Regions from separate parts of the Pelorhabdus rhamnosifermentans genome, predicted to be linked through region 1. Evidence: riboswitches for the same ligand, from Rfam matches in the RefSeq annotation. Region 1 holds a riboswitch; each other region holds the start of a gene.
The links. Region 1 has a riboswitch for cobalamin ahead of Ga0466249_RS06695 (adenosylcobinamide amidohydrolase). Riboswitches for the same ligand answer to the same signal wherever they lie in the genome.
Positions count from the first base shown of each region.

Region 2: it holds a riboswitch for cobalamin, as region 1 does, so the genes downstream of both, Ga0466249_RS14310 (nicotinate-nucleotide--dimethylbenzimidazole phosphoribosyltransferase) here and Ga0466249_RS06695 (adenosylcobinamide amidohydrolase) in region 1, are expected to answer to the same signal.
Region 3: it holds a riboswitch for cobalamin, as region 1 does, so the genes downstream of both, Ga0466249_RS18825 (sirohydrochlorin cobaltochelatase) here and Ga0466249_RS06695 (adenosylcobinamide amidohydrolase) in region 1, are expected to answer to the same signal.

Region 1 covers NZ_JAHGVE010000004.1:118,573-125,492, forward strand. Annotated here, with positions in the region: gene Ga0466249_RS06665 (acetyl-CoA hydrolase/transferase family protein) at 1-933, shown strand, start outside; gene Ga0466249_RS06670 (aldehyde dehydrogenase family protein) at 967-2,334, shown strand; gene Ga0466249_RS06675 (4-hydroxybutyrate dehydrogenase) at 2,360-3,478, shown strand; gene Ga0466249_RS06680 (hypothetical protein) at 3,573-3,725, shown strand; gene Ga0466249_RS06685 (4-hydroxyphenylacetate 3-hydroxylase family protein) at 3,775-5,241, shown strand; gene Ga0466249_RS06690 (NifU family protein) at 5,289-5,573, shown strand; cobalamin riboswitch at 5,801-5,984, shown strand; gene Ga0466249_RS06695 (adenosylcobinamide amidohydrolase) at 6,138-6,920, shown strand, end outside.
Region 2 covers NZ_JAHGVE010000011.1:75,570-83,863, forward strand. Annotated here, with positions in the region: gene serA (phosphoglycerate dehydrogenase) at 1-1,095, shown strand, start outside; gene cobS (adenosylcobinamide-GDP ribazoletransferase) at 1,388-2,143, shown strand; cobalamin riboswitch at 2,254-2,450, shown strand; gene Ga0466249_RS14310 (nicotinate-nucleotide--dimethylbenzimidazole phosphoribosyltransferase) at 2,558-3,592, shown strand; gene Ga0466249_RS14315 (sensor histidine kinase) at 3,713-4,924, shown strand; gene Ga0466249_RS14320 (response regulator transcription factor) at 4,948-6,564, shown strand; gene eutS (ethanolamine utilization microcompartment protein EutS) at 6,846-7,187, shown strand; gene Ga0466249_RS14330 (EutP/PduV family microcompartment system protein) at 7,201-7,635, shown strand; gene eutM (ethanolamine utilization microcompartment protein EutM) at 7,625-7,903, shown strand; gene pduB (propanediol utilization microcompartment protein PduB) at 7,930-8,294, shown strand, end outside.
Region 3 covers NZ_JAHGVE010000019.1:58,186-66,479, reverse strand. Annotated here, with positions in the region: gene Ga0466249_RS18840 (FecCD family ABC transporter permease) at 1-1,002, opposite strand, end outside; gene Ga0466249_RS18835 (ABC transporter substrate-binding protein) at 944-1,927, opposite strand; gene cobI (precorrin-2 C(20)-methyltransferase) at 1,972-2,673, opposite strand; gene Ga0466249_RS18825 (sirohydrochlorin cobaltochelatase) at 2,726-3,598, opposite strand; cobalamin riboswitch at 3,849-4,031, opposite strand; gene Ga0466249_RS18820 (ABC transporter ATP-binding protein) at 4,200-5,459, opposite strand; gene Ga0466249_RS18815 (FecCD family ABC transporter permease) at 5,456-6,496, opposite strand; gene Ga0466249_RS18810 (ABC transporter substrate-binding protein) at 6,519-7,472, opposite strand; gene Ga0466249_RS18805 (TIM barrel protein) at 7,469-8,294, opposite strand, start outside.

The sequences.
Region 1 (6,920 bases):
ATGCAAGTAACGCCACCGGATGAGCATGGGTTTTGCAGTTTTGGTGTATCAGACGATTATACAAAAGCTGCGGCAGAAAGTGCTAAACTTGTGATCGCACAAGTCAATCGGTTCTTACCGTGGACAGGTGGAGACAGAATTCATGTCAGTGAGATTGATTGTTTTGTGGAAAAAGATGAGGCTATAGTGGAACTTCAGCCGCCTCCGATTCATGATGTTGAAAAAGCAATCGGTAAAAATGTTGCCAGTTTGGTTGAGAACGGAGCAACATTGCAATTAGGAATTGGCGCTATTCCTGATGCTGTGCTGCTGTTTTTAAAAGATAAAGAAGATTTGGGTTTGCATTCGGAAATGTTTTCTGATGGTGTTGTTGAATTGGCCGAGGCCGGTGTGATGACAAACCGCAAGAAAACGCTGCACCCAGGAAAATTTGTTGCCACTTTTTTAATGGGAACACGCAAGTTGTATGACTTTGTCGATAATAATCCTGATGTGGAAATGTATGGGGTAGATTATGTCAATGATCCCTATATCATTGGTCAAATCGATAATATGGTTTCGATTAATTCGGCATTGCAAGTCGATCTTATGGGACAAGTGAACGCCGAGATGATTGGTACCAAACAATTTAGCGGTGTGGGAGGACAGGTTGACTTTACTCGCGGGGCCAGTCGCTCGCGTAATGGCAAAGCGATTATCGCTATGCCTTCGACAGCCTCGCATGGTAAGATTTCTCGTATTGTGTGTCAGTTAGATACGGGGGCAGCTGTGACGACATCGCGTAATGATGTGCAGTATATTGTGACTGAGTACGGTATTGCCGATTTACGCGGCAAATGCCTGCGGGAGCGAGCCAAGGCTTTAATTGCCGTGAGTCATCCTGATTTTCGGTCGACCTTATTAGCCCAGGCAACAGAGCAAGGATTGATTTAATTAAAATTACATAGCGGAAGGAATGAATAAAACATGGAGAAACAGTACTCAATAAGTGAATTAATTAACAAAGCAAAAATTGCCCAGCAAATTTTTGCGGGCTATACACAAGAGCAAGTCGATCAATTGGTTCGTGTCATAGGCAAAGTCGTTTATGACAATGCCGAAATGTTGGCTCGTGAAACGGTCGATGAAACGAGAATGGGCGTTTATGAAGACAAGGTAGTCAAATGCAAAGGCAAGTCACGGACAATCTGGAATAGCTTAAAAGGGAAAAAATCTGTCGGCATCATTAAAGAAGAACCAGAGAAAGGCCTCGTATATGTGGCAAAGCCGAAGGGGGTTATTGGTGCGATTACTCCAACGACGAATCCCATCGTTACGCCCATGTGCAATGCCATGTTTGCTGTGAAAGGGCGTAATGCCATTATTGTTGCACCTCATCCAAGATCAAAAAAATGCTCCACACACACGGTACAGCTCATTAATGCTGAATTGAAAAAACTGGGTGCTCCGGAAAATGTCATTCAGATTATTGAAGAACCCAGTATCGAAAAGACGCAGGAATTAATGCAATCCGTTGATGTTGTTGTGGCTACAGGTGGCGCCGGCATGGTGAAATCGGCCTATTCAAGCGGAAAACCTTCCTATGGTGTGGGTCCTGGCAATGTTCAGGTTATTATGGACCGCGATTATGATGATAACCAGGCTGCGCAGGATATTATTGCTGGTAAAAAATTTGATAATGGCATTATTTGTTCAGGTGAGCAATGCATTATTGCACCGGCTGAGAAACATGCTGAGATTATGAAATTATTTGTGAAAAATGGTGCTTGCTATTTTGACGATGAAGCGATAGTAGACAAATTTAGACAAGTGATGTTTATTGATGGTACTATTAACGGAAAAATCGTCGGACAGTCTGTTAAGTTTATTGCTAATCTTGCCGGAGTACCTGTACCGGAAGGTTCCCAAGTCATTATTTTAAAAGCCAAAGGCAGGGGCAGTGCCGATATTCTTTGCCGGGAAAAAATGTGTCCCGTTATGATTACCTTTGCTTATGAGACGTTTGAAGATGCGATTGATATTGCGAAAACTAATTTATTGTATGAAGGTGCGGGTCATTCCGCTGTCGTGCATTCCAACAATAAGGAACACATTATTCAGGCCGGTTTAGCGCTTCCATTTAGTCGTCTGACGATTAATCAGCCTTCTTCCACGAATGCCGGAGGCAGTTTTTATAATGGTTTCAACCCTACGACAACCTTAGGTTGCGGTTCATGGGGCAACAACAGTATTTCCGAAAATCTAACGTATACTCACTTAATTAATATATCGCGTATTGGCTATTTCAATAAAGATGCCAAGGTTCCTACGGATGAGGAAATTTGGTCGCTCTAATTTATAAAAGAGGAGGAGATTGAATATGCAGATGCTTCAGGTAAGACCTCAGATTCATCAGTTTAATCACGTACAGGAATTCGCTGAGTTTTTCAATATCGGAGCAGGAGATTTTATTTTAACTCATGAGTTTCTTTATACGCCGTATTTGAAGGAATTACATCTTGACGCGGATTTTTTGTTTCAAGAAAAATATGGTGTAGGTGAACCATCTGATGAGATGATTGATGCGATTATCCAGGCGATGGAAGGGAAAGAATACAAACGGATTATTGCCATTGGCGGCGGTACAGTAATTGACATTGCAAAGCTTTTGACAATAAAGGATGCAAAACATGCACTAGACTTATTTGAAAAAAAGATTCCTTTAATCAAAAGTCGGGAATTGATTCTTGTCCCAACGACTTGCGGAACAGGCAGCGAAGTGACGAATGTTTCTATTGCTGAAATTAAGTCCAAACATACTAAGATGGGGCTTGCCGTGGATGAACTTTACGCGAATCATGCTGTACTCATTCCTGAACTTGTGCGAGGTCTTCCGTACAAATTTTTTGTTACCAGTTCCATTGATGCCTTGATTCATGGCGTCGAATCATTCGTTTCTCCCAAATCCAATGCGTTTACTGAACTGTTTAGCTTGAAAGCCATTGAGACGATTATCAAAGGTTATCAACAAATTATTGAGCGAGGGCCTGATTATCGACTGAATATTTTGTCCAATTTCGCCTTTGGGAGCACTTGGGCGGGGGTTGCTTTTGCAAATACAGGAGTTGGCGCTGTCCATGCTATGTCCTATCCACTTGGCGGAAATTATCATGTCCCGCATGGTGAAGCCAATTATCAATTTTTTATTGAAGTGTTTAAAACCTATAATCATAAGCAGCCTAACGGTAAAATTAAGGAGTTAAATGAATTTTTAGGCAAAATATTGGCAGTGGATGATATTTCTTGCGTATACGACAAATTAGCTGAGCTACTTGAGCAGCTGTTAAATCGCAAGCCACTTCGTGAATATGGCATGAAGGAAGAAGAAATTGAGACGTTTACGGACAATGTTATTTCAGGACAACAGCGATTGCTTGTCAATAATTATGTCCCATTGAGTCGAAATGAAATTCGCGATATCTTTCATGCGCTATATTAATTTGGACAAAAATTTCGGAATTTATTCGTTTTTTGTCATAATCTAGCGGTATAAAAAAATAGCTATATGATTGGCGAAAAAGGAGTGAAGTATCATGTCAAATGGTAAGCTGCCGGAAGAAAACACAACGACTGTTACAGAAGACAGTAATATAGAGTCTGATTCAGAACGAGAGCGCTTAGATAAACAAGCTGTAGAAGAATTTTTAAAGGAATTTGTTTTTATTTCTTTTAAACGACCGCAATGAGTTAGGCGTTAGTTTATCAAGCTAATAAAAATATGAGGGGGTAATTTTTATGACTTTAAAAACACCTGAACAGTATGAGGAAAGCCTAAGAAAACTCAATTTAAAGGTTTATTTGCAAGGGGAGCTTGTTGAAAATCCAGTCGATCATCCTATTATTCGTCCTTCTATGAATTCCGTCAAGGCCACTTATGAATTAGCGCAAGATCCAGAGTATGCTGAATTGATGACAGCTACTTCTTATTTGACAGGCGAAAAAGTAAATCGTTTTTGCCATTTGCATCAAAGTCCGGCTGATTTGGTGAAGAAAGTAAAAATGCAGCGCTTGTTAGGCCAAAAAACTGCGGCCTGTTTCCAGCGTTGCGTCGGTATGGATGCCATTAATGCTGTGGACAGTGTGACTTTTGAAATGGATGAAAAGCTGGGTACTCAGTATCATAAGCATTTTGAAAAATTCTTGCGTCAAATGCAACAGGAAGACTGGACTGTGGACGGAGCCATGACAGATCCGAAAGGGGATCGTTATTTGGCACCAAGCAAACAGGCTGATCCTGATTTGTTTGTTCATATTGTAGAAAGACGGAAAGACGGTATTGTTGTTTGCGGTGCAAAAGCGCATCAAACAGGAGCTATTAATTCTCACTGGATTTTAGTGATGCCGACCATTTCCATGGGCAAAGATGATGCGGATTATGCCGTCAGCTTCTGTGCTCCTGCTGATGAAAAAGGTATTTTCTATATTTATGGACGGCAGTCGTGCGATACGCGCAAACTCGAAGGCGATACGATTGATGTAGGCAATAAGAAATTTGGTGGTCATGAAGCCTTGATGGTCTTTGATCATGTCTTTATTCCGTGGGAAAATGTCTTTATGGCTGGGGAGACGGAATTTAGCGGTCTTCTTGTGGAACGTTTTGCAGGTTATCATCGTCAAAGTTACGGCGGCTGTAAAGTCGGCGTAGGGGATGTGCTTATTGGAGCAGCGGCTCTTGCGGCAGATTATAATGGTGCAGCTCGGGCATCGCATATTAAAGATAAACTGATTGAAATGCAGCACTTAAATGAAACTCTTTATGCCTGCGGCATTGCTTGTTCGGCTGAAGGACATAAAACAGCCTCAGGGACGTATCTCATTGATTTACTGCTTGCCAATGTATGTAAGCAAAATGTTACGCGGTTCCCTTATGAAATTGCGCGTTTAGCAGAAGATATTGCCGGTGGACTCATGGTAACGCTGCCATCGCAAAAAGATCTGAATCATCCTGTTATTGGCAAAGTGGTTGAAAAATACTTTAAAGGTGTGGCGTCGATTCCGACAGAATGGCGGATGCGCATCTTACGGCTGATTGAAAACATTACGTTAGGCACGGCAGCTGTAGGTTATCGGACAGAATCTATGCATGGTGCGGGATCGCCGCAGGCCCAACGGATTATGATAGCCCGTCAGGGAAATATTGAGGCGAAAAAAGAATTAGCTAAGGTCATTGCTGGTATTACTGATCAAGGTGCAGCGAAATAAGGTTCTGTCGTGAAAATAAGTGTAGATGAAGACGGGCGGGAAATGCAATGAATAGAATCGAACAAATTATTGAAGAAAAAATTCGTCCAATCCTTCAGAGCCATGAGGGTGACATCGAGTATTTAGATACGACAGAAGATGGATTTGTTAGGGTGAGACTCACCGGGGCCTGTTCAATATGTCCCGGTGCCCAACAAACCTTGAAAGAAGTCGTGGAAACAATCCTTCGAGCAGAATGTCCTGAGATTCAAGGTGTTGTACCTGTTTTTGAAGTAATCGACGAATTGATTCAGCAGGCCTTGGAGATTTTAAGACAGGGGAAACCTTCGTAGTATGAATAAAGGTTGATGAAAGCGGAGTGTTTCTAAAATAGGAGGACCTGACAGTGACATGATTGATACTGTCAGGTCCTCTATTGTATAAAAAATTTATTGAGCTTCTTTGTTTCATTGGTCAGAAATTTATTTTGCCTGAAAGTGTTTAGACGAAAATACACAGATTTATTTGACTTGCTCTTTGATATATGCTATTTTAAAATCATAAGCAACAATGTGAAAACTTCATATAGATGGAAATAGGTGCCCTTTAGGGGCTTAATAGGGAAGTCCGGTGAAATACCGGCGCGGTCCCGCCACTGTAATGGGAAGCAAACCAAAAAATGCCACTGAGACGCTAATGTCTTGGGAAGGTTTGGGAATGCGATGATCCAGAGCCAGGAGAACTGCCTATTTAACAGTCACCGTTTGACCTGCGAGAGATGGGAAGGGGATTAGTAGAGCGCTTTTTCTTCCCGACTATTTTAGTCGGGATTTTCTATTTTGTCCAGAGACTTTTCTAGCTGATCAGGAAGTCTTTTTATTTTGAGTAAAATTAGTGTCGAAAAGAGGTGTAAAATAATGAAAAATCAGTTGCTTAAAACGGGTGGACTGTTTATTGAGACGAAGCATTCATTGATTTGCCAGTTTCCAGAGCCACGTCTTGTTTTGAGTACATCCAGTTACAATGGCGGTTTTCTTATGGCAGATGCTATTTTTAATCATTGTATCAGTCGTGTCCAAGCAGACTTTGATACGGAACATTCTTCATTTGTTAGTTCATTTGAAGAAGCATCTAATGATTTGTTGAATTTTGCTGTTATGAATGGTTTTAACTGTGAACGCATTACAGGTTTACTTTCGAATACAAAGGTTGATCGTCATGGCTATAGTGCATTTTATTTTCAAGATACGCTGATTGAAGTCATTGCAACAGCAGTAATCGGGACGAATGCGATGAGGGCAGGGGAGCATGGCGAGGATAGTAATCGTGATTGTGCGTTTAATGATGCTATCAATCTGTTAGTCTTAACGAATGCGCAGATAGCAGAGGGGAATATGGTTAAAGCCTTGTTAACCATTACGGAAGCCAAAAGTGCAGCACTTCAGGAACTGGCTGTGATTAATTCTTGTACATTAAGTCCGGCTACGGGTACTGGAGCAGATGGGATTATTTTTGCTACCAATCCAACGGCTAAAGTATTTTGTAATGATGTAGGGACCCAGTCGTTGTTTGGCGAAGCTTTGGCTTGTGCAGTGAAAACGGCATTGAAAGAATCACTAGCTATGGAAAGCAAAATTATTCCCTGGCGTCAAAGTCGAGCGGAAGAACGGCTGTGGCGGTTAGGAATGGATGAAATTTGT
Region 2 (8,294 bases), on a different contig from region 1:
ATGCAGGTTATTGCCTATGATCCCTATATTAATGATGCCAGGTTTAAAAAATTCGGTGTAGAGAAAAAAGAAAAACTTGAAGATTTAGTGAAGGAAGCCGATTTCATTACGGTTCATACGCCGAAAACGAAAGAAACGATTGGTATCATTGGCAAAGAACAGTTTAAAGTAGCGAAGAAAGGTGTAAGAGTCATCAATTGCGCGAGAGGCGGTATTATTGATGAAGAAGCCTTGAATGATGCGTTGAATAAAAAAATTGTTGCCAGTGCAGCAATTGACGTTTTGGTCAGTGAGCCTCATCCGAATACGCCGCTTATTGATTTTCCCAATGTCGTGTTTACGCCCCACGCTGGTGCCGATACAGTAGAAGCGCAAGATAATGTTGGTCTTACTGTGGCTCAAGAGGTTATCAGTGCACTCCGAGGCGAAATTGTCCCCAATGCTGTGAATTTGCCGACGATTCCTAAACAGGAATTTGAATCTTTTTCAGCTTATTTGAAATTAGGCGAGACACTCGGTAAGATGTACTATCAATTAGAAAAAGATGCTGTGGAAAAAGTGGAGATTGTCTATAGCGGTGATGTGGCTACCATTGATACATCCGTGATTAGTTTGGCTATCTTAAAGGGGCTTTTTGAGCCAGTTTTGCAAGAAAAGGTGAATTATGTAAATGCCAGCCTTATTGCGAAAAATCGGGGCGTTACTGTAACGGAAAGTAAAAAATCTACTGTTGAAAGTTATTTGACATTGATTCAAATGAAGGTTATTTCGAAGAATAAAACCTTTACTATTAGCGGTACCATCTTTGGCAAGGGTGAAATGAGAATTGTAGAGATCAATGGTTTTACTTTCGATTTAACGCCCCGTCCTTATATGCTTGTGGCTGAAAATATTGATAAGCCAGGCATTGTGGGTCAAATTGGTACGATCCTTGGTGTGAGTAAGGTAAACATTGCGACGATGCAGCTGGGGATTAATGATCAGGAAAAACGGGCCATGATGGTTTTGGCAATTGATTCTGATGTGTCAGTTGATGTTCTGCAATTTATCAGCGGTGTAGAAGGTGTGTTGAAAGTTCACTTGGTGAAAATTTAAGAAATTACAATTAAAAAATAAATAAAATAAAAGAGGAAAAACGTTATTTGTCTGATGACAGGCAAGTCGCGTTTTTTTTCTTCTGTAAGCGCGTTCTAGTCATATTACAGGTACAACCCTTAGTATTAATGGTGGTTACGAAACGCAATTAATGCAAGATTTTTTTGTAAGACCTATGACTATTTTGGCTGTGTGTGGTAAAAACTTGCTTGTTTAAAATAACAAGCAGGAGTGTTTGGTTTCTTTCATGAATCTATCTAGTAATGAGAGTCTGTCAAGGAGGCGAAAGCAATTGTTCCAGCAGTTGTTCAACGATTTTATTACAGGGTTGCAGTTTTTAACACGTATTCGTCTCGTTACGCAAGTCGATTGTTCTCAAGATAGTTTTCGCCGTAGTGTTAAATTTTTTCCTATTATTGGCTGTCTCATTGGGCTGCTATTATCAGGAATAATCTATGGATTACAGTTGCTTGGGAGTGGCAAAATTCCTTCACATGTTATGGCATGCAGCCTGATTTTGATTGAAATACTGTTAACAGGCGCTTTGCATTGCGATGGCTTTATGGATACGATGGATGGAATTTTTTCTGGACGTTCCCGCGAACGGATACTGGAGATTATGAAAGATAGCCGTGTTGGTTCTTTCGGTGTTATTGCTTTTTGTTTGTTCGCGCTTATGAAATATTCCTTTATCTTGGATATGGATTCTTCTTTATTAGCCTTGGCTTTTTTAGTTATGCCCATTGTCGGGCGGTTGGCAATTGTTATGGCTGTTACCTTGTTTCCCTATGCACGGCGTGAAGGGTTGGGCAAGAGCTTTTCTTATCATGCTGATCGCAGAACCTTGTATATTGCTGGATTATGTGCTGGAGTCATACTCGCTTTATTAGGCAGATTAGCTCTTCTTAGTAGTCTATTTGGTCTTATTTTTGCGTATATTTTTGCCGAATATGTGAATAAGCGGCTGGAAGGATTAACAGGGGACATTTATGGTGCTGTCAATGAACTAACAGAGCTTGCTGTTTTGTTCGTATTTACTTGTTCATGATATGAGGAGTATGGGATTTTTTTTACTATGTTCTTTAATATTTTGCTAAGCTAGCTAAAACAGGTAGGAGAATGGTTACGTATGTAGAAAAAGTGTGATAATTGAATTGAATAAAGTGCCACTGTATGGGTGCCTCTCGACTTGAGAGGAGAATAGGGAAGTCGGACAAGATATTATATCTTGAAACGACGCGGTCGCGCCACTGTAATCGGGGAGAAACTTCTTTTTATGCCACCGGGAGAACGGGAAGGCTAAGAAGGTTTGATGATCCGTAAGCCAGGAGACCTGCCTGTACAGCTGCCATGTACTCCCGCGTAAGGAGTAGTGCCAGAAGGAGAGGGTCTTAAAAATACCTAGCCTTTTTGGTTTGGTATTTTTTTATTGCTTCCTAAAACACATTGAGGAGGAATTCAGATGGATTTCGAAAAAACAGTCAATGATTTTATTGATGGGGCGGCAAAGCCGCCCAGTAGCTTAGGAACTTTGGAAAAACAGATAAAAAAAGTGCTGTTAGCCTGGGGAAAAATTGATTTGGAAATTCGGCCCTTTCATATTATTTTTGCTGCAGATAATGGTGTTGTAGAAGAAGGCGTAGGCAATACTACAGCGGAAATTACTTATTTACAAGCAAAGAATATGGCCGAGGGTCGGGCGACGATTAGTTGCTTTTGCCAGGCTAACCAGATTCCCTATGAAGTAGTGGATGTGGGGATTCATACCGACCGAAAGTCAGGTCTGGATCGGAAGGTAGCCTTAGGCACTAAAAATTTTATGAAAGAAGAGGCCATGACAGAGACGGAGTTTCAACGAGCTTGGGAGATCGGTCAGGAACGAGTGCGTCATGCTGTTTTAGAAAAAAAGTCGAATTTGCTTTCTTTTGGTGAAATGGGGATTGGTAATACAACAACATCTTCTGCCGTGCTTCATGCTCTCACCGGGATGCCGCCGGAATTTATTGTGGGTTATGGAGCGGGCTTAAATAATAATGAGATTTTAAAACGCAAACGCCTTGTTGTTGCCAAGGGGGTGGAACTTCATAAAGAAAAATTGCACACAGTACAAGATATTTTACGTTGTGTCGGTGGATTTGACATTGTTGCCATGTGTTCTGGTATGCTGGAATGTGCAAAATTACATATTCCATTTGTAATAGATGGCTTTATTGCAGCTGTTGCTTATACCTGCGCGTTTCGCCTTAATCATGAGCTTGATGGTTATGCTATCCCTTCCCATATTTCAAGAGAACCAGGTATGGCCTATTGTTTAATGCTTGGCAATATATTAGCGGAAGATGTTGTCTTGCATGCCAATTTGGCACTAGGCGAAGGGACAGGGGCCGTGCTTATGGTTTCGATTTTAAAAACTATGTTATATACTTTGCATAACATGGCAAGATATTCTGATTTTGTTTATAGTGAGCCCTTGCCTGCACAAGATGTGGCCATGTAAAAAAATTGCTACCGTTTGGTAGAATATTGCTATTAGCAGGGAAAAAATTGCATTCTAGCTAATATCTCTATAAGAAATAGTAAGACTTTTCTGTATTGCTTTTTCAAGGGAGGGCGACGAATGCAAACAAGTCATCCATTTGTTTTAGGTGAAATTGTCAACACTCAGGTCTTGCAGGAGATACAGGATAAATTTTCCGAAGCAACGGGTTTTGGCGCAGTCATTGTGGATCGCGAGGGCAATCCAGTTACACGTCCGAGTAATTTTACCTGTTTTTGTTCTTATATACGATCTGAACCACAGGGATTGGCCCGCTGTGTTAATTGTGACGACTGGGGCGGCAGGCAAAATCAAAAGCCTTGTGTTTATCTCTGCCATAGCGGATTAACGGATTTGGCAGCTCCTATTATTGTGCAAAATGAGTATATTGGGGCATTTCTTGCTGGCCAAGTGGTTTTGGATAACAAGAATGCTGATGCCAAAGCGGAAATGTTTCGTCGTACGGAAAATTTAGAGCTTGACAGACAGCTATTATCAAAATTTTATGATATTGTACCGATTGTGCCGGAAAACCGGATAAAGGCGGCTGCCGATCTTATTTATATTATGTCTAATTATATTGTTGAAATAGGTGTTGCCAATATTGTCGGTAAGCAGTTAGTGGATGAATTGCAATCGAAGGCGAACTTAGAGGCCCTATTGCGCGCAACAGAGTTAAAAGCTTTGCAGTCACAAATCAATCCGCATTTTTTATTTAATACACTCAACACCATTGCACGGTTAGCTTTATTGGAAGGTGCAGGACGGACGCAAGAAGTGGTATTTGCTTTAGCTGATTTACTCCGCAATAATTTGCGGGACATCGATGTACTGCGTCCTTTAGAACAAGAATTAAAGTCCATTACAGACTATTTGACGATTCAAAAAATGCGTTTTGGTGAACGGATTCAAACAGTTATCCATGTAGATTCACAGCTGATGAAGGCAGAGATTCCAGCTCTTACTCTTCAACCGCTTATTGAAAATGCCATTATTCATGGATTGGAAGCTAAGTTAGATGGAGGGACAGTTGAAATTACCGGCGAGATTGTCGGTAATTCTATGATGCTTTATGTAATCGATTCAGGAGTGGGGATGTCGGAAGATATGATTCATGCCATTTTTCAATCTGAAAAACGTACGAAAACGCATGGTCAAACAACAGGTCTTGGTGTTATCAATGTTCATAAACGTATTCAACATTATTTTGGTAATGATTATGGTCTTACACTGGACAGTAAGTTAGGAGAAGGCACTCGTATTGCGATTCGGCTTCCCTACTGTTCGGATTAGGCGGATATTTTGGGAGAAACGTTATGGTTACACTATTTATAGCAGATGATGAACAACTAGAAAGACAGGCATTACGGCTAATTATTGAAAAAAATTGTCCTAACATTCAAATTATCGGTGAAGCGGGTGATGGAATCAGCACGGTTCATATGGTAATTGATGAAAAGCCGGATATTGTGTTAATGGATATTCGTATGCCTGGAATGAATGGTTTAGAAGCTGCCAAGCGCATTCGAACGGTTTTGCCTGATTCGCATATTGTTATGCTTACGGCTTTTGATGAGTTTACTTATGCCAGGGAGGCCCTTACGATTGGCGCTGTGGAGTATCTGTTAAAGCCTGTTAGACCCGCTGGTATTGTGAGCGCCATGGCGGTAATCGAAAAAAGAATTGCTGGAATTCGAGTCAAACAAGCTGAAGAAGAGGAATTGCGCAAAAGTGTAGAATCGGCTCTCCCTTTTATCCAAATGTCTTTTGTCTATGATCTGATTTCTGGTTCTATTACAGAGCTTGATCACTTACAGCAACGTTCGCGTTTTTTAGGTCTTACTTTTGATCCTGGTGTAGCTCTTATCGTGGATATTGACAATTTTAAGCAACTTACTTGTCAGGACACGGAGCTTGAAAAGCAATTAATGAAACAAAAAGTTTATCAGCATATTTGTCAAGTTACTGGCAAGAATGCGTTAGTTACACCTTTTGGCAGTGATAATGTCATTGTTTTGCTAGGGTTCGCCAACGAAGATAGGTCCGAAGAAATTGAAAATTCCGTTCAGGAGATAGCTGTTACCATTAAAGAAAGTATTCGGCTTGAGATGAATATTGGCGTTACCATTGGCATTGGCAATTATTATGAGGACCCACGCGAGCTTCATAAGTCTTATTTGGAAGCTCGGCGTGCCGAACGGCAAAGGTTTTATCTTGGAGACGGTCAAATTATTCATATTAAGGATGTGCCTTATGTTAATGCCAGTCCCTTTAATTATCCCTTCCGGTATGAGAGGGCTGTTCTTGATAAGGTGCGGTGCGGTGACCGAGAACAAGCGAAGGAGACCCTCCATGAATTGCTCAATGGTATTTTTGCTAGTAAGGCTAGTATTGAGACAGTAAAGGCTTGCGTATTGGAACTTCTCATTGTATTATCCCGCTCCGCTGTAGAGGGAGGCGCAAATTTAGATCAGCTTACGTTGCTTAATTTTACTTGTATTGATCAATTGACTGCTTGTAACACGAAAGGGCAAGTGGAACATTGGTTATTTGAGGCGCTCGATCATTTTATGGATAATATGTTGGATAATCGTGTGAGTACGAATCTTAGGGTGATTAATCAAGCTTGTGATTATATTGTTCATCATTGTCATAAGAATATTTCTTTGGAAGACGTGGCTCAGACTGTCCATTTAAGTCCCTTTTATTTTAGTCGTTTATTTAAACAGGAAAAAGGCTATAATTTTGTTGATTTTCTTACACAAGTACGTATGGATAAAGCAAAAAAGTTGTTGCAGAATCCTGATTTTACAGCAGTACGCATTGCTTCGGAAGTGGGCTATCAAGATGCTAGTTATTTTAGCCGCGTTTTTCGCCAGACAACAGGGTTGACACCCAATCAGTATCGACAGGGAATAAATAAGCCTAAGTAAAAGCGAGATTATCTCATTGATAGGATGTTATCTATTATAAAAATGACCAAACGGAGATTGTAACACTACAATCTTTGTCTGGTCATTTTTATTTGTAAAAAAAATTACATAGATGAACAAAAAAATCCTGTTAGCTTGTTTTTTTATTATTCGTGGATGAATAGATCGTCAAAATAGCAGCAAATATCTTTGATGCCTCAGCAATATTTAAGCAAGGTAGAAGAGATGAAAAGAGTAAATATACTTTTGTAAAACTATTTTGAAGATTGCGAGGAAAGATCATGGCAACAGAAAAACCACGCGTCGTTCAAGAATATGTACCAGGTAAACAGTTGACGCTAGCCCATCTTATTGCCAATCCAAAACGGGATTTGTGTGAAAAACTTGGACTTGTGACAAGTTCAGCCATTGGCATTCTAACGATTACACCCTGTGAGGCAGCCATTATTGCGGCAGATATTGCGACGAAAACGGCCGATGTTCAAATTGGTTTTATGGATCGTTTTACAGGTTCCCTCGTTATTACAGGGAATGTAGCTGCTGTTGAGGCAGCCCTCAGTCAGATTATTCATGTTCTTCGTGATGGCTTGGGGTTTACAGGTCCAAAGTTGACGAAATCCTGATATGGAGAAGGTTATGTTTGTTGGTGCCGTAGGGGCCGGGAAAACGTCGCTGATTCATGTATTACAGAATGATTGCCAAAAGGTACAGAAAACACAAAGTATTATTTTCACAGATGGTGCCATTGATACGCCAGGTGAATATGCGCAAATTCCACGATTTTATTCGGCACTACTGATTACTGCTGTGGAATCTTCGATTGTCGTTATTGTGCAAGATGCAACAGATTTAAAAACTACTCTTCCGCCTGGTTTTGCTGGGATATTTACGCGAAAGGTTGTTGGAGTAGTAACAAAAATTGATGCACTTGGCGCAGAAAGGGAGAAGGCTCGCAATCGGTTATTTCAAGTGGGGGTCAAAGATCCGATTTTTTTTGTTTCAGCCCATACAAGGGAAGGTATTGATGTATTCATGGATTACTTGATGAAAGGAGGTGTACATAATGAGTGAAGCGCTAGGAATGGTTGAAACGCGTGGGTTAGTGGGGGCCATTGAAGCAGCTGATGCCATGGTTAAGGCAGCAAATGTCATTTTAATTGGCTATGAGAAAATTGGCTCAGGTTTGGTGACAGTCATGGTACGCGGTGATGTTGGCGCAATTAAAGCAGCCACAGAAGCGGGTGCTGCCGCCGCCCAAAGGGTGGGTGAAATTGTATCTGTTCATGTGATTCCACGTCCGCATACGGATGTAGAAAAAATTCTTCCCAAGGTAAAGTAGGCATTAATATGGAGGTGACAGGATAAATGCAAGAACAATTAATTGACAAAGTGATGGATGAAATTAAGAAACGGATGGAAAGTCAGGAACCTGCCAAGGTGGAACAAGAGCAAGCGATAACGTCAGGAGCAAGTTTTGCGAATCCTGGACTAACTGAATTTGTGGGAACTGCTATTGGCGATACGATTGGTCTAGTTATTGCCAATGTGGATCCTATGCTGCATGACATCATGAAAATTGATCCAAAATTCCGTTCGATCGGCATATTAGGTGGCCGTACTGGTGCCGGCCCTCATATTCTGGCTGCTGACGAGGCCGTCAAGGCTACGAATACAGAAATTATTACGATTGAATTAGCCCGTGATACGAAAGGCGGCGCCGGACATGGTTG
Region 3 (8,294 bases), on a different contig from region 1:
ATAAAGAAAAAACGGTGCCCCGGCAAAAGCCATAATAATGCCTACAGGCAGTTCAATTGGAGCAAACAGCGTCCGCGCAAATGTATCACTACAAGTAACGACGGCAATACCCAAGAAGGCTGAAGCCGGAATCACGTAGCGGTAATCAGAGCCAATCATCAACCGCGCGGCATGAGGTACAACTAAACCAACAAAGCCCAAGAGACCTGCTACACTCACAGCACTTGCCGCCAAAAGCGCCGCAACCGCTGTCATAACGAGTCTCGTCCGTTCCACCGAAAGTCCCAATCCTGTTGCTATATCATCGCCAAGCTCCAAAATGTTGAGCTTTCTTGCACTCCATAGGGCCAACAAACCTCCGCCAATCGAATAGGGCAACATGGCAAACAAATGCGGCCAACTGCGCGCTGAAAGCCCGCCCACCATCCACATGAGCGCTCCATGCACACGATCACTAAAAAAAACTAACAGTCCCGCAATGCCTGCGCCCAAAAACGCCGAAACGGCGACGCCGGCCAGTATAATACGAACGGGCCGAATGCCGCCTTTCCACGCTAAAATATAGATAACACTTGTTGATGCCAAAGCTCCAAGAAAAGCAATAGGCGTCAGTAAATACTCCCAATGGGGGAAAATAATCAAAACAAGCATGCCCGCCAGTCCCGCCCCTGACGATACGCCAATAATATGGGGATCAGCCAAAGGACTTTTCATAATAGACTGCAAGATAGCACCTGATAAAGCCAGATTCACTCCCACAAGCGCCCCCACCAGTGTCCGTGGCAAACGAATATTCCAAATGATTTGATTCGGCGGCCCCTGCTGCAAAACCGTCTGCGTAACATCATGAAACGAAATAGGAACAGCACCGCTCATTAAACTATAGAATATAGAACAAACAGCGGCAATAGCGATAAGACCCAGTACGCCGAGACGGGATTTGCTATTTGACACTTCCGTACACCTCAGGATAACTAATTTTAGCCATATATTCCACAGCATCAGGCATTTTCAAACCAGGATTCAACAAAAAAAGTTGAGAAGGCAAAAAACTGACCTTGCCATTTTTCACGGCCCGCAAACTCGCCCAAGCCGGGTTACTCTCCACATCGGCTTTCATTCGCTTTTCAATTTCAGCAGCACTCCCCATAGTGACCACAAAAACATCATCAGGATCAGACTCCACAAGCTTCTCCAGGCTATAGGGTACGTTATCACTGTCTTCATTGAGTGGCGCCGTCCCTGACGCAATATTCGTTAGCCCCAACTTTTGTGCTATACTGCCAGCAATGGTCCGGTCCAACTGCACTGTCACACTTTTCGATGTAGCAAATAAAATCGCGACTTTGCGTTGCTTATCTGTAGGAATCTTATCCGTAATGGCCCGAATTTTTTGCTGCATATCCGTAATAATGTTTTCCGCCTTGGCTTGAGTACCTGCAATATTTCCTAGCAAACGAATGGTTTCTATGGTATCATCCAGTGTTTTATACTTTAAAACAAGCACAGGAATATGATTGCTCTCTAGTGCGGGTACTAAACTGTCATGCATGCCTTGTACGGCAATCACTAAATCCGGCTGAAGGGACACGACTTTCTCCAAATTGATATTATAGACAAAACCCACTTCAGGCAACTGAGTTGCTGCCTCAGGAATAGCCTCTGTTTTCGTGTTTGGCCGCCCCACAGCCTGACCACCTACGGCATAAAGCAAATCTAAAAAAGAGGGGGATAAAACAACAAGACGTTCCGGCTTCTTCGGCAATGTAACCGTTCGGCCCGTACTATCCTTAACAGTCAAATAAGCTTGCCCCGCCGTGTCTGGCGCAGAAGTCGACGAACCAGCCAAACAACCGGCACATAACAAAGCCACGATAAGCCAGCCAACCATCATGAGCAGCCGTTTATTTTTACTCAAAATACTCACATCCTTCTATCATCATAGAACGATGACACAGTTCTGATTTTTACTTAGCCGCGCCGCGCAATAATTGTCGACAAATAATTGAGCTTATGATCAGGTGCCAAATCAGATAAATTATAAACCACTTGTTCGTCATCAAGACCGCAACGACTAATCATGACCGCCTGTTTCGCAAAGCCATGACGTTTAAGTTTTTCTAGCAGTTGAGGGAAGTTTTTATAGACCTTCATCAATACAATATTATCAGCAGAGGCAAAGACCTGCTCCAATTTTTCATCGGCCATTGTTGCCGGAATAACGTTCAATACATCGTCTCCCTCTACAATGGGATAGCCGAGTTTGCTGCCAATGGCACAAAATGCCGTAATACCAGGAAGTGTCTCTATGGGATAACCTGCATCTTTAAGCAGACGAAAAACATAAATATAAGTGCTGTAAAACATGGGATCACCAAGCGTTAAGAAAACAACCTTTTTCCCCTGCTGGAGCAAATCCAAAATAATATTTTTATTATCTAACCATGCATCAGTCAGTTGTTCCGTATTAGAAACCATGGGAAAAACAAGCTTAACAACCTTTGCACCTGCTTTTAAATAGGGTGTAGCAATGGTAAGTGCCACACTATTTTCTTTTTTCTCCGTTTTCGGCGCAATGACTACATCGGCCTGCTGAATCGTATGAATCGCTTTTAATGTTAATAGTTCGGGATCGCCGGGTCCCACTCCTACTCCGTAAAATATTCCTGACATATTTATTTACCCCTCCACTTTATATTGATTTTCCTGTTAGTCAGCCATTTTTTTATGTGTTACGGGCTTGTCCATGATTGGCAATGGCATCTTTTAGCCGCTGCATATAAAGATCCTGAACAGCTACATTTTCACCAATTCCGTGGATATACGTATCCACCTCGAACCCCGCAGCAAGTAACTGGCTCTTATGCGATTCTTTATCGGCACCAGCCATATCATTGTTGGCATGGTCCCCTGCAACCATCATCAGTGGAAACAGAGTGACTTTTTTTATGTTTTTCCCTTTCATTTGTGCAATAATCTCTTCTAAATTAGGTGTTCCTTCGACTGTATAGATCCAGGTATTTTTCCAGCCTAATTCATTAATGCGATCCTGCATAACCGTATAATAAGCATTTGCCGGGTGAGCTGTACCATGCGCCATGATTAATATAGCCTCATCATCGCCCTGTTGACCGGGAAATTCTGTCTTTACGGCATTCAGTGCCGGAATAAAGTCATCAGGCTTATTTGTCTGTCCCATGTAATAAAAAAGCGGCAAAGCTAAACTCATCTTTTTAAAAGAGCCTTGGTCTTTCCACATATTGAAAACACGTGTGTCATAGTCATATTCGAATCCTGGAATAACATCAAGAGACATGATTGCCACTTTGGTATAACCTTCATCAGCCAATTTTTGCATAGCCTGCTCAGGCGTATCCACATCAATTCCATCGCGTTCCTTTAAAACTTTAATCACCTTATGAGCGCTAAATGCCCGGCGAACTTCCCAATCCGGATATTCAGCACGCACTCGATTTTCAATGGCTTCAATGGTCACTTTACGACTATCAGCAAAAGTTGTTCCAAAACTACAGACTAAAATAGCCTTTTTTTCAGATTCTGGCTCTTGCTGCTGTTCATCGGCATAAGTCGTAGTCATATTGAAAAACCGAAAAGAGTAGAAAACATCAATGCCGTCATAACAAATAAAACCCTTTTTTCATATGAATTCACTTACCTTTCACGAATTTAAATTTTTCGATACTCTAATAACTCCTTGTCAAAAGGCAAGGAGAAGGTTTGGCAATAAGAAAAACCTTCCTGAACGACTCAAGAAGGTTTAGATGACTAGAAAAATCTATAAAATAAAAATTCCAGTCTAATCCCCTCCCCATCGCTCGTGGGTATATACGGTGATTGTTAAATAGGCAGTTCTCCTGACTTTGGATCATTGCTCACCCAAACCTTCCCAAGACAAGATATCTCAGTGGTAAAAATTGGGTTTACTTCCCATTACAGTGGCGGGACCGCGCCGGTATCACACCGGACTTCCCTATTAAGCCTCAAAGGGCACCTATTTCGATCATATGAAGTTTTGTGAAAGTTAGAAACTATATGCTAAATATAACATGTGTCAACAAGCAAGTCAAAAAATTTTTCATAACATTCTTTAGCTTCTATAATACCTGTTAACAAACGCCATGCAGCATTATAGACAAAAAAAGGCTTTCCACCAAGGGTTACCCGCCATCTGTATCTCCTCAGATTTCCTCATTATGATCATTCTCCAGTTGTCGAATAAACTGCTTCCATGTCATAACAGTAACTTGCGGCAAAGCCACCAGCTCACCATACAAACGAGTAGCCTCACCCCCTGTAAAGTCCCGTTGCTCAAGCGGCGACTCTTCGATAACAATCAATTTTTTAGCGCTAAATGCCGCTTTCAAATTATCAAGATTTTGCGCGCCATAATACAAGTTGCTTAAAACGACCCAATCAGCTTGGGCTATTTTTTCACGATTTTGCCTGCCAAAGGCTTCATCATTGACACAGAAAGGCTGCCCCAGTACACAGTCCACACCAAATGCCTGAGCTACATGAGCATCGGTGTCACCATACTGAAAAACACCGCCGCTTAAGGAATAGGATTTTTCATGCAACAGGCGAACCAAATTACCAGCGGAACCACCGCCACCAATGACATGAACTTTTTCTTGCCGCCGCGATACGCCTGTAGCCGCATAAGTATGAATATCTAAATTTCCTGTCACTTCATTAGTAAAAACAGTCGAGTGCAAGCCATAAGCCTGCTGGAGATTTTCTTTTGTAATAACAGCAGACGGCTGATCATCAGCAAGAATCGTCCCCTGGGCTACAAGCATCAAACGCGTACAAAATTTCGCCGCTAATTTAAGATCATGCGCAACCATAAGAACGGTCTTCCCTTCTTGACACATGACCTGACAATAGCGAAAAATTTCCTCTTGATAGACTAAATCCAAACTCGCTGTCGGCTCATCAAGAAAAAGAAGGGGGGTTTCTTGTGCAAGCACCTTGGCTAATAAAATCCGCTGCCTTTCGCCGCCTGATACGTGCTGTACTACCTTATCTGCTAAATAATCAACACCTGTAAAAGCCATATATTTTCGAGCAATTTGAACATCTTCATCACTTTCATTCTCCCACCATTTTAAATAGGGATAACGGCCGGCTAAAACAACCTCTAACGCCGTAAACTGAAAGTCTAAATCAATCTCTTGCTGCATATAAGCAACGCTTTTCGCCAATTTCCTATCACTCAAACGCTCAAGAACCTCATCAAGTACAATAACGGTTCCCGTTGCCAAAGGCAACAAGCGTCGTAAACCCTTGAGCAAAGTGCTCTTTCCTGCTCCATTCGGCCCGATAATGCCGATAAATTCACCTTGCCCGGCAGAAAAATTTACATGCTCAAGAATCTTTTTATTCCCCAAACAAATCGATAAATTCTGTGCAGATAAAACGCTAGTGCTATTGTTCACGATAAGATCCCCCCGTTCGAGGCCTTACGCAATAAATACAAAAAATAGGGAGCCCCTAGTAGAGCCGTCATAATCCCTACGCGAACTTCAGTTGGTGCAATAACTAAACGCCCAATTGTATCACAGGCAATCAAAAAAAAGCCGCCAGCTAAAGCACAGGCAGGTAATAACACCCGATGTTCCGGACCAATTAAGAGGCGCATCATATGAGGCACTACGAGTCCAACAAAACCGATGGTCCCGCTGACACAAACGGCGGCTGCCGTTGTCACCGTCGTAATAAACAGAAAAATAAACCGAAAAACAGCGACAGGAACACCTACTGAGCGAGCTTCTTCTTCTCCCAGTACTAAAATATTAATATGCCTAGCTAACAGACATAATAAAGTGATCCCAACCAAAATAGGCGGTGCAGCTAAATAAACATGCTCCCAACGCCGATAATCTAAGCCGCCAACCGTCCAAAATAAGAACTCACGCAACCGGGCTTCATTCATAAAAGTTAAAATACCTGATGTCAGCGCCCCAAGCAGCATACTGACGGCAACACCCGATAATAGTAAGACCATAACCGGTATTTTTCCTTGATGCATAGCCATAAAGAGCACTAACGCCACAGCAAGCAAAGCACCAAGTAAAGCAAACAAAGGAGTATAAAAAACACCTGCCGTTGAAATGCCTGATGCCACAGCAATAACAGCCCCAAAAGCCGCACCACTCGATACACCGATGATGCCAGGATCAGCCAGAGGATTACTCAGCACCCCTTGCATGACAGCACCTGATACACCCAGTGCTGCCCCAACCAGTAGGCCGACAAGAACGCGTGGAAGACGAATCTGCCAAATCACAGCGACTTGTTCCTGCGTAAATCCAGCTTGATGAAAACCGGGAATACTCAGTTCATGTCCTAAAACAGCTAGTGTTGCAGAAAGCGGAACAGAAACCTGTCCTAGCGCTAATGAAACCAAGACCATTCCTATCACAAGGGCACTCAGCCCTAAAAAAAGCACGGTTTTATTGAACTTTCTTTTCATTTCTTCCAGTCCTTCTTGACTATTACTCAAAACAATCCGGATAAGCCGCACTGGCAATATCCTTGACACCTTCCACAATATACTGTGAAGTACAGTTTAAATGACGATCAGGTACAGTAAAAAGATGATGCTCACGCACCGCTTTAACCGTCTGCAAAGCGGGATCTTGCTGCACATTCTCTTTAAACTGCTGAATATCTGTTTTCCCTGTATAATCCCAAGTTGGCATAAAAAACATATCTGGATTGGCTTGTACAATTTGTTCCTTAGAAAGGATATCGCTCCGGCCAAGCCCCACACTTGATGCGGCATTTTTTACGCTGGCATAACGACAAATATCATCAAAAGTACTGCCCACGCCGCCCGTGCCGCCCATCAAAGTGTACATTAAAACTGTTTTATGTTTATCGGCTGGAGCATTTTGCAATTTTTGAGTGATTTTATCTAGCTCCCCATCCATCTGAAGTGTTAGCTGCTTTCCCATGGTCTCTTCACCAACCGCTTGAGAAATAGCTTCAATGACTTGCTTCACTTCAGCAATGGTGCCAGGTGCTTTATAGACATATACGGAAATACCGGCATCTCGAATCGTCTGAATCAAATCCGGTGATTGCCAGTCCGCCATAAATACCAAATCAGGCTGCAAGGCAATGATTGATTCGGCATTATCTTTGATTCTGCGCGGAATCTGTTTGGCCTGTTCCGTAACATTCGATATACCGCTATTATCAGCTAAATAAGTGAGTGCTTCGATTCGATCGGCAGCAACTAGATCCACCAGAATTTCATCAGAAGCAAGCGAAACGGAAACTATTCGCTGCGGCTTTTGGGACATTGTCATCGAATAGCCTTGACTATCCGTAATTTTATAACCTGCCGCTTCCTGATCCTTTTGGGCCTGTTTTCCATTGCACCCGCCAAGGAACAAAGATAAACAGAACAACAAAAGCAACTGCCATGTCATGACGCGTTTCATGAATACACCGTCCCCATCCGAAGTGCCTGTTGTTGGCATACAATTTTTTGTACCCAATCATTCAGTGACGCCTGCACAAATTCATGTACTAAATAATCTGGCTGTACATACTCAATGATACGCCGAACCTCCGGCGTGGTAAAGGGCAAATGTTCATCAATTTTTAGCACATGGCTCATGACATCTTGTGGGGTATATTTGTCTTTCAGCGGAAAATTCCTGCTTTTCCTTACATAAACACTTGATAAAGATCGATGCAAATGAATGCCTTTCACATAACGGTCATAAGGTTCCAGTTCACGTAATGTCTGCAAAATGTAATCAACACCTTGCGTTTCTGTCGCTAAATGAAGATTCGTATTCATCAAATGGCCTGTATCAAGCATAATCCCCACATTCCGTGGTTTGACCCCCGTAAGTAACTTTTCGGTCAACTCGGGATTGCGCAAGGTTAAACCCGGCCACCACAGATTTTCAAATAACAGGGTCGTTTCAGGAGGTATGACATCTGCAATTTCATTGATAATCTCAATGGCCGCTTCAATAACCTCACCATCAGAAGCACTGAATTTCCAACTAAAAAGTTCCGGCGAACGGGCATTACTCACATGAAAGACAAGATACTTTGCACCCGCGCGAACAGCCAGCCGAATATTCCGACGATATAAGTCCAGCCATGCGTCACGCGTAACACCGCCAAAACAGACCCTAATTTGATCATCACTGCCAAATTCCCGCAGCAAAGCCGGGCGATTCCCCCGCCAAAAATCCAGCCAACAGGGCCAAAATCGCAAATGAACGCCTTGTATCCATTGTTTTTTA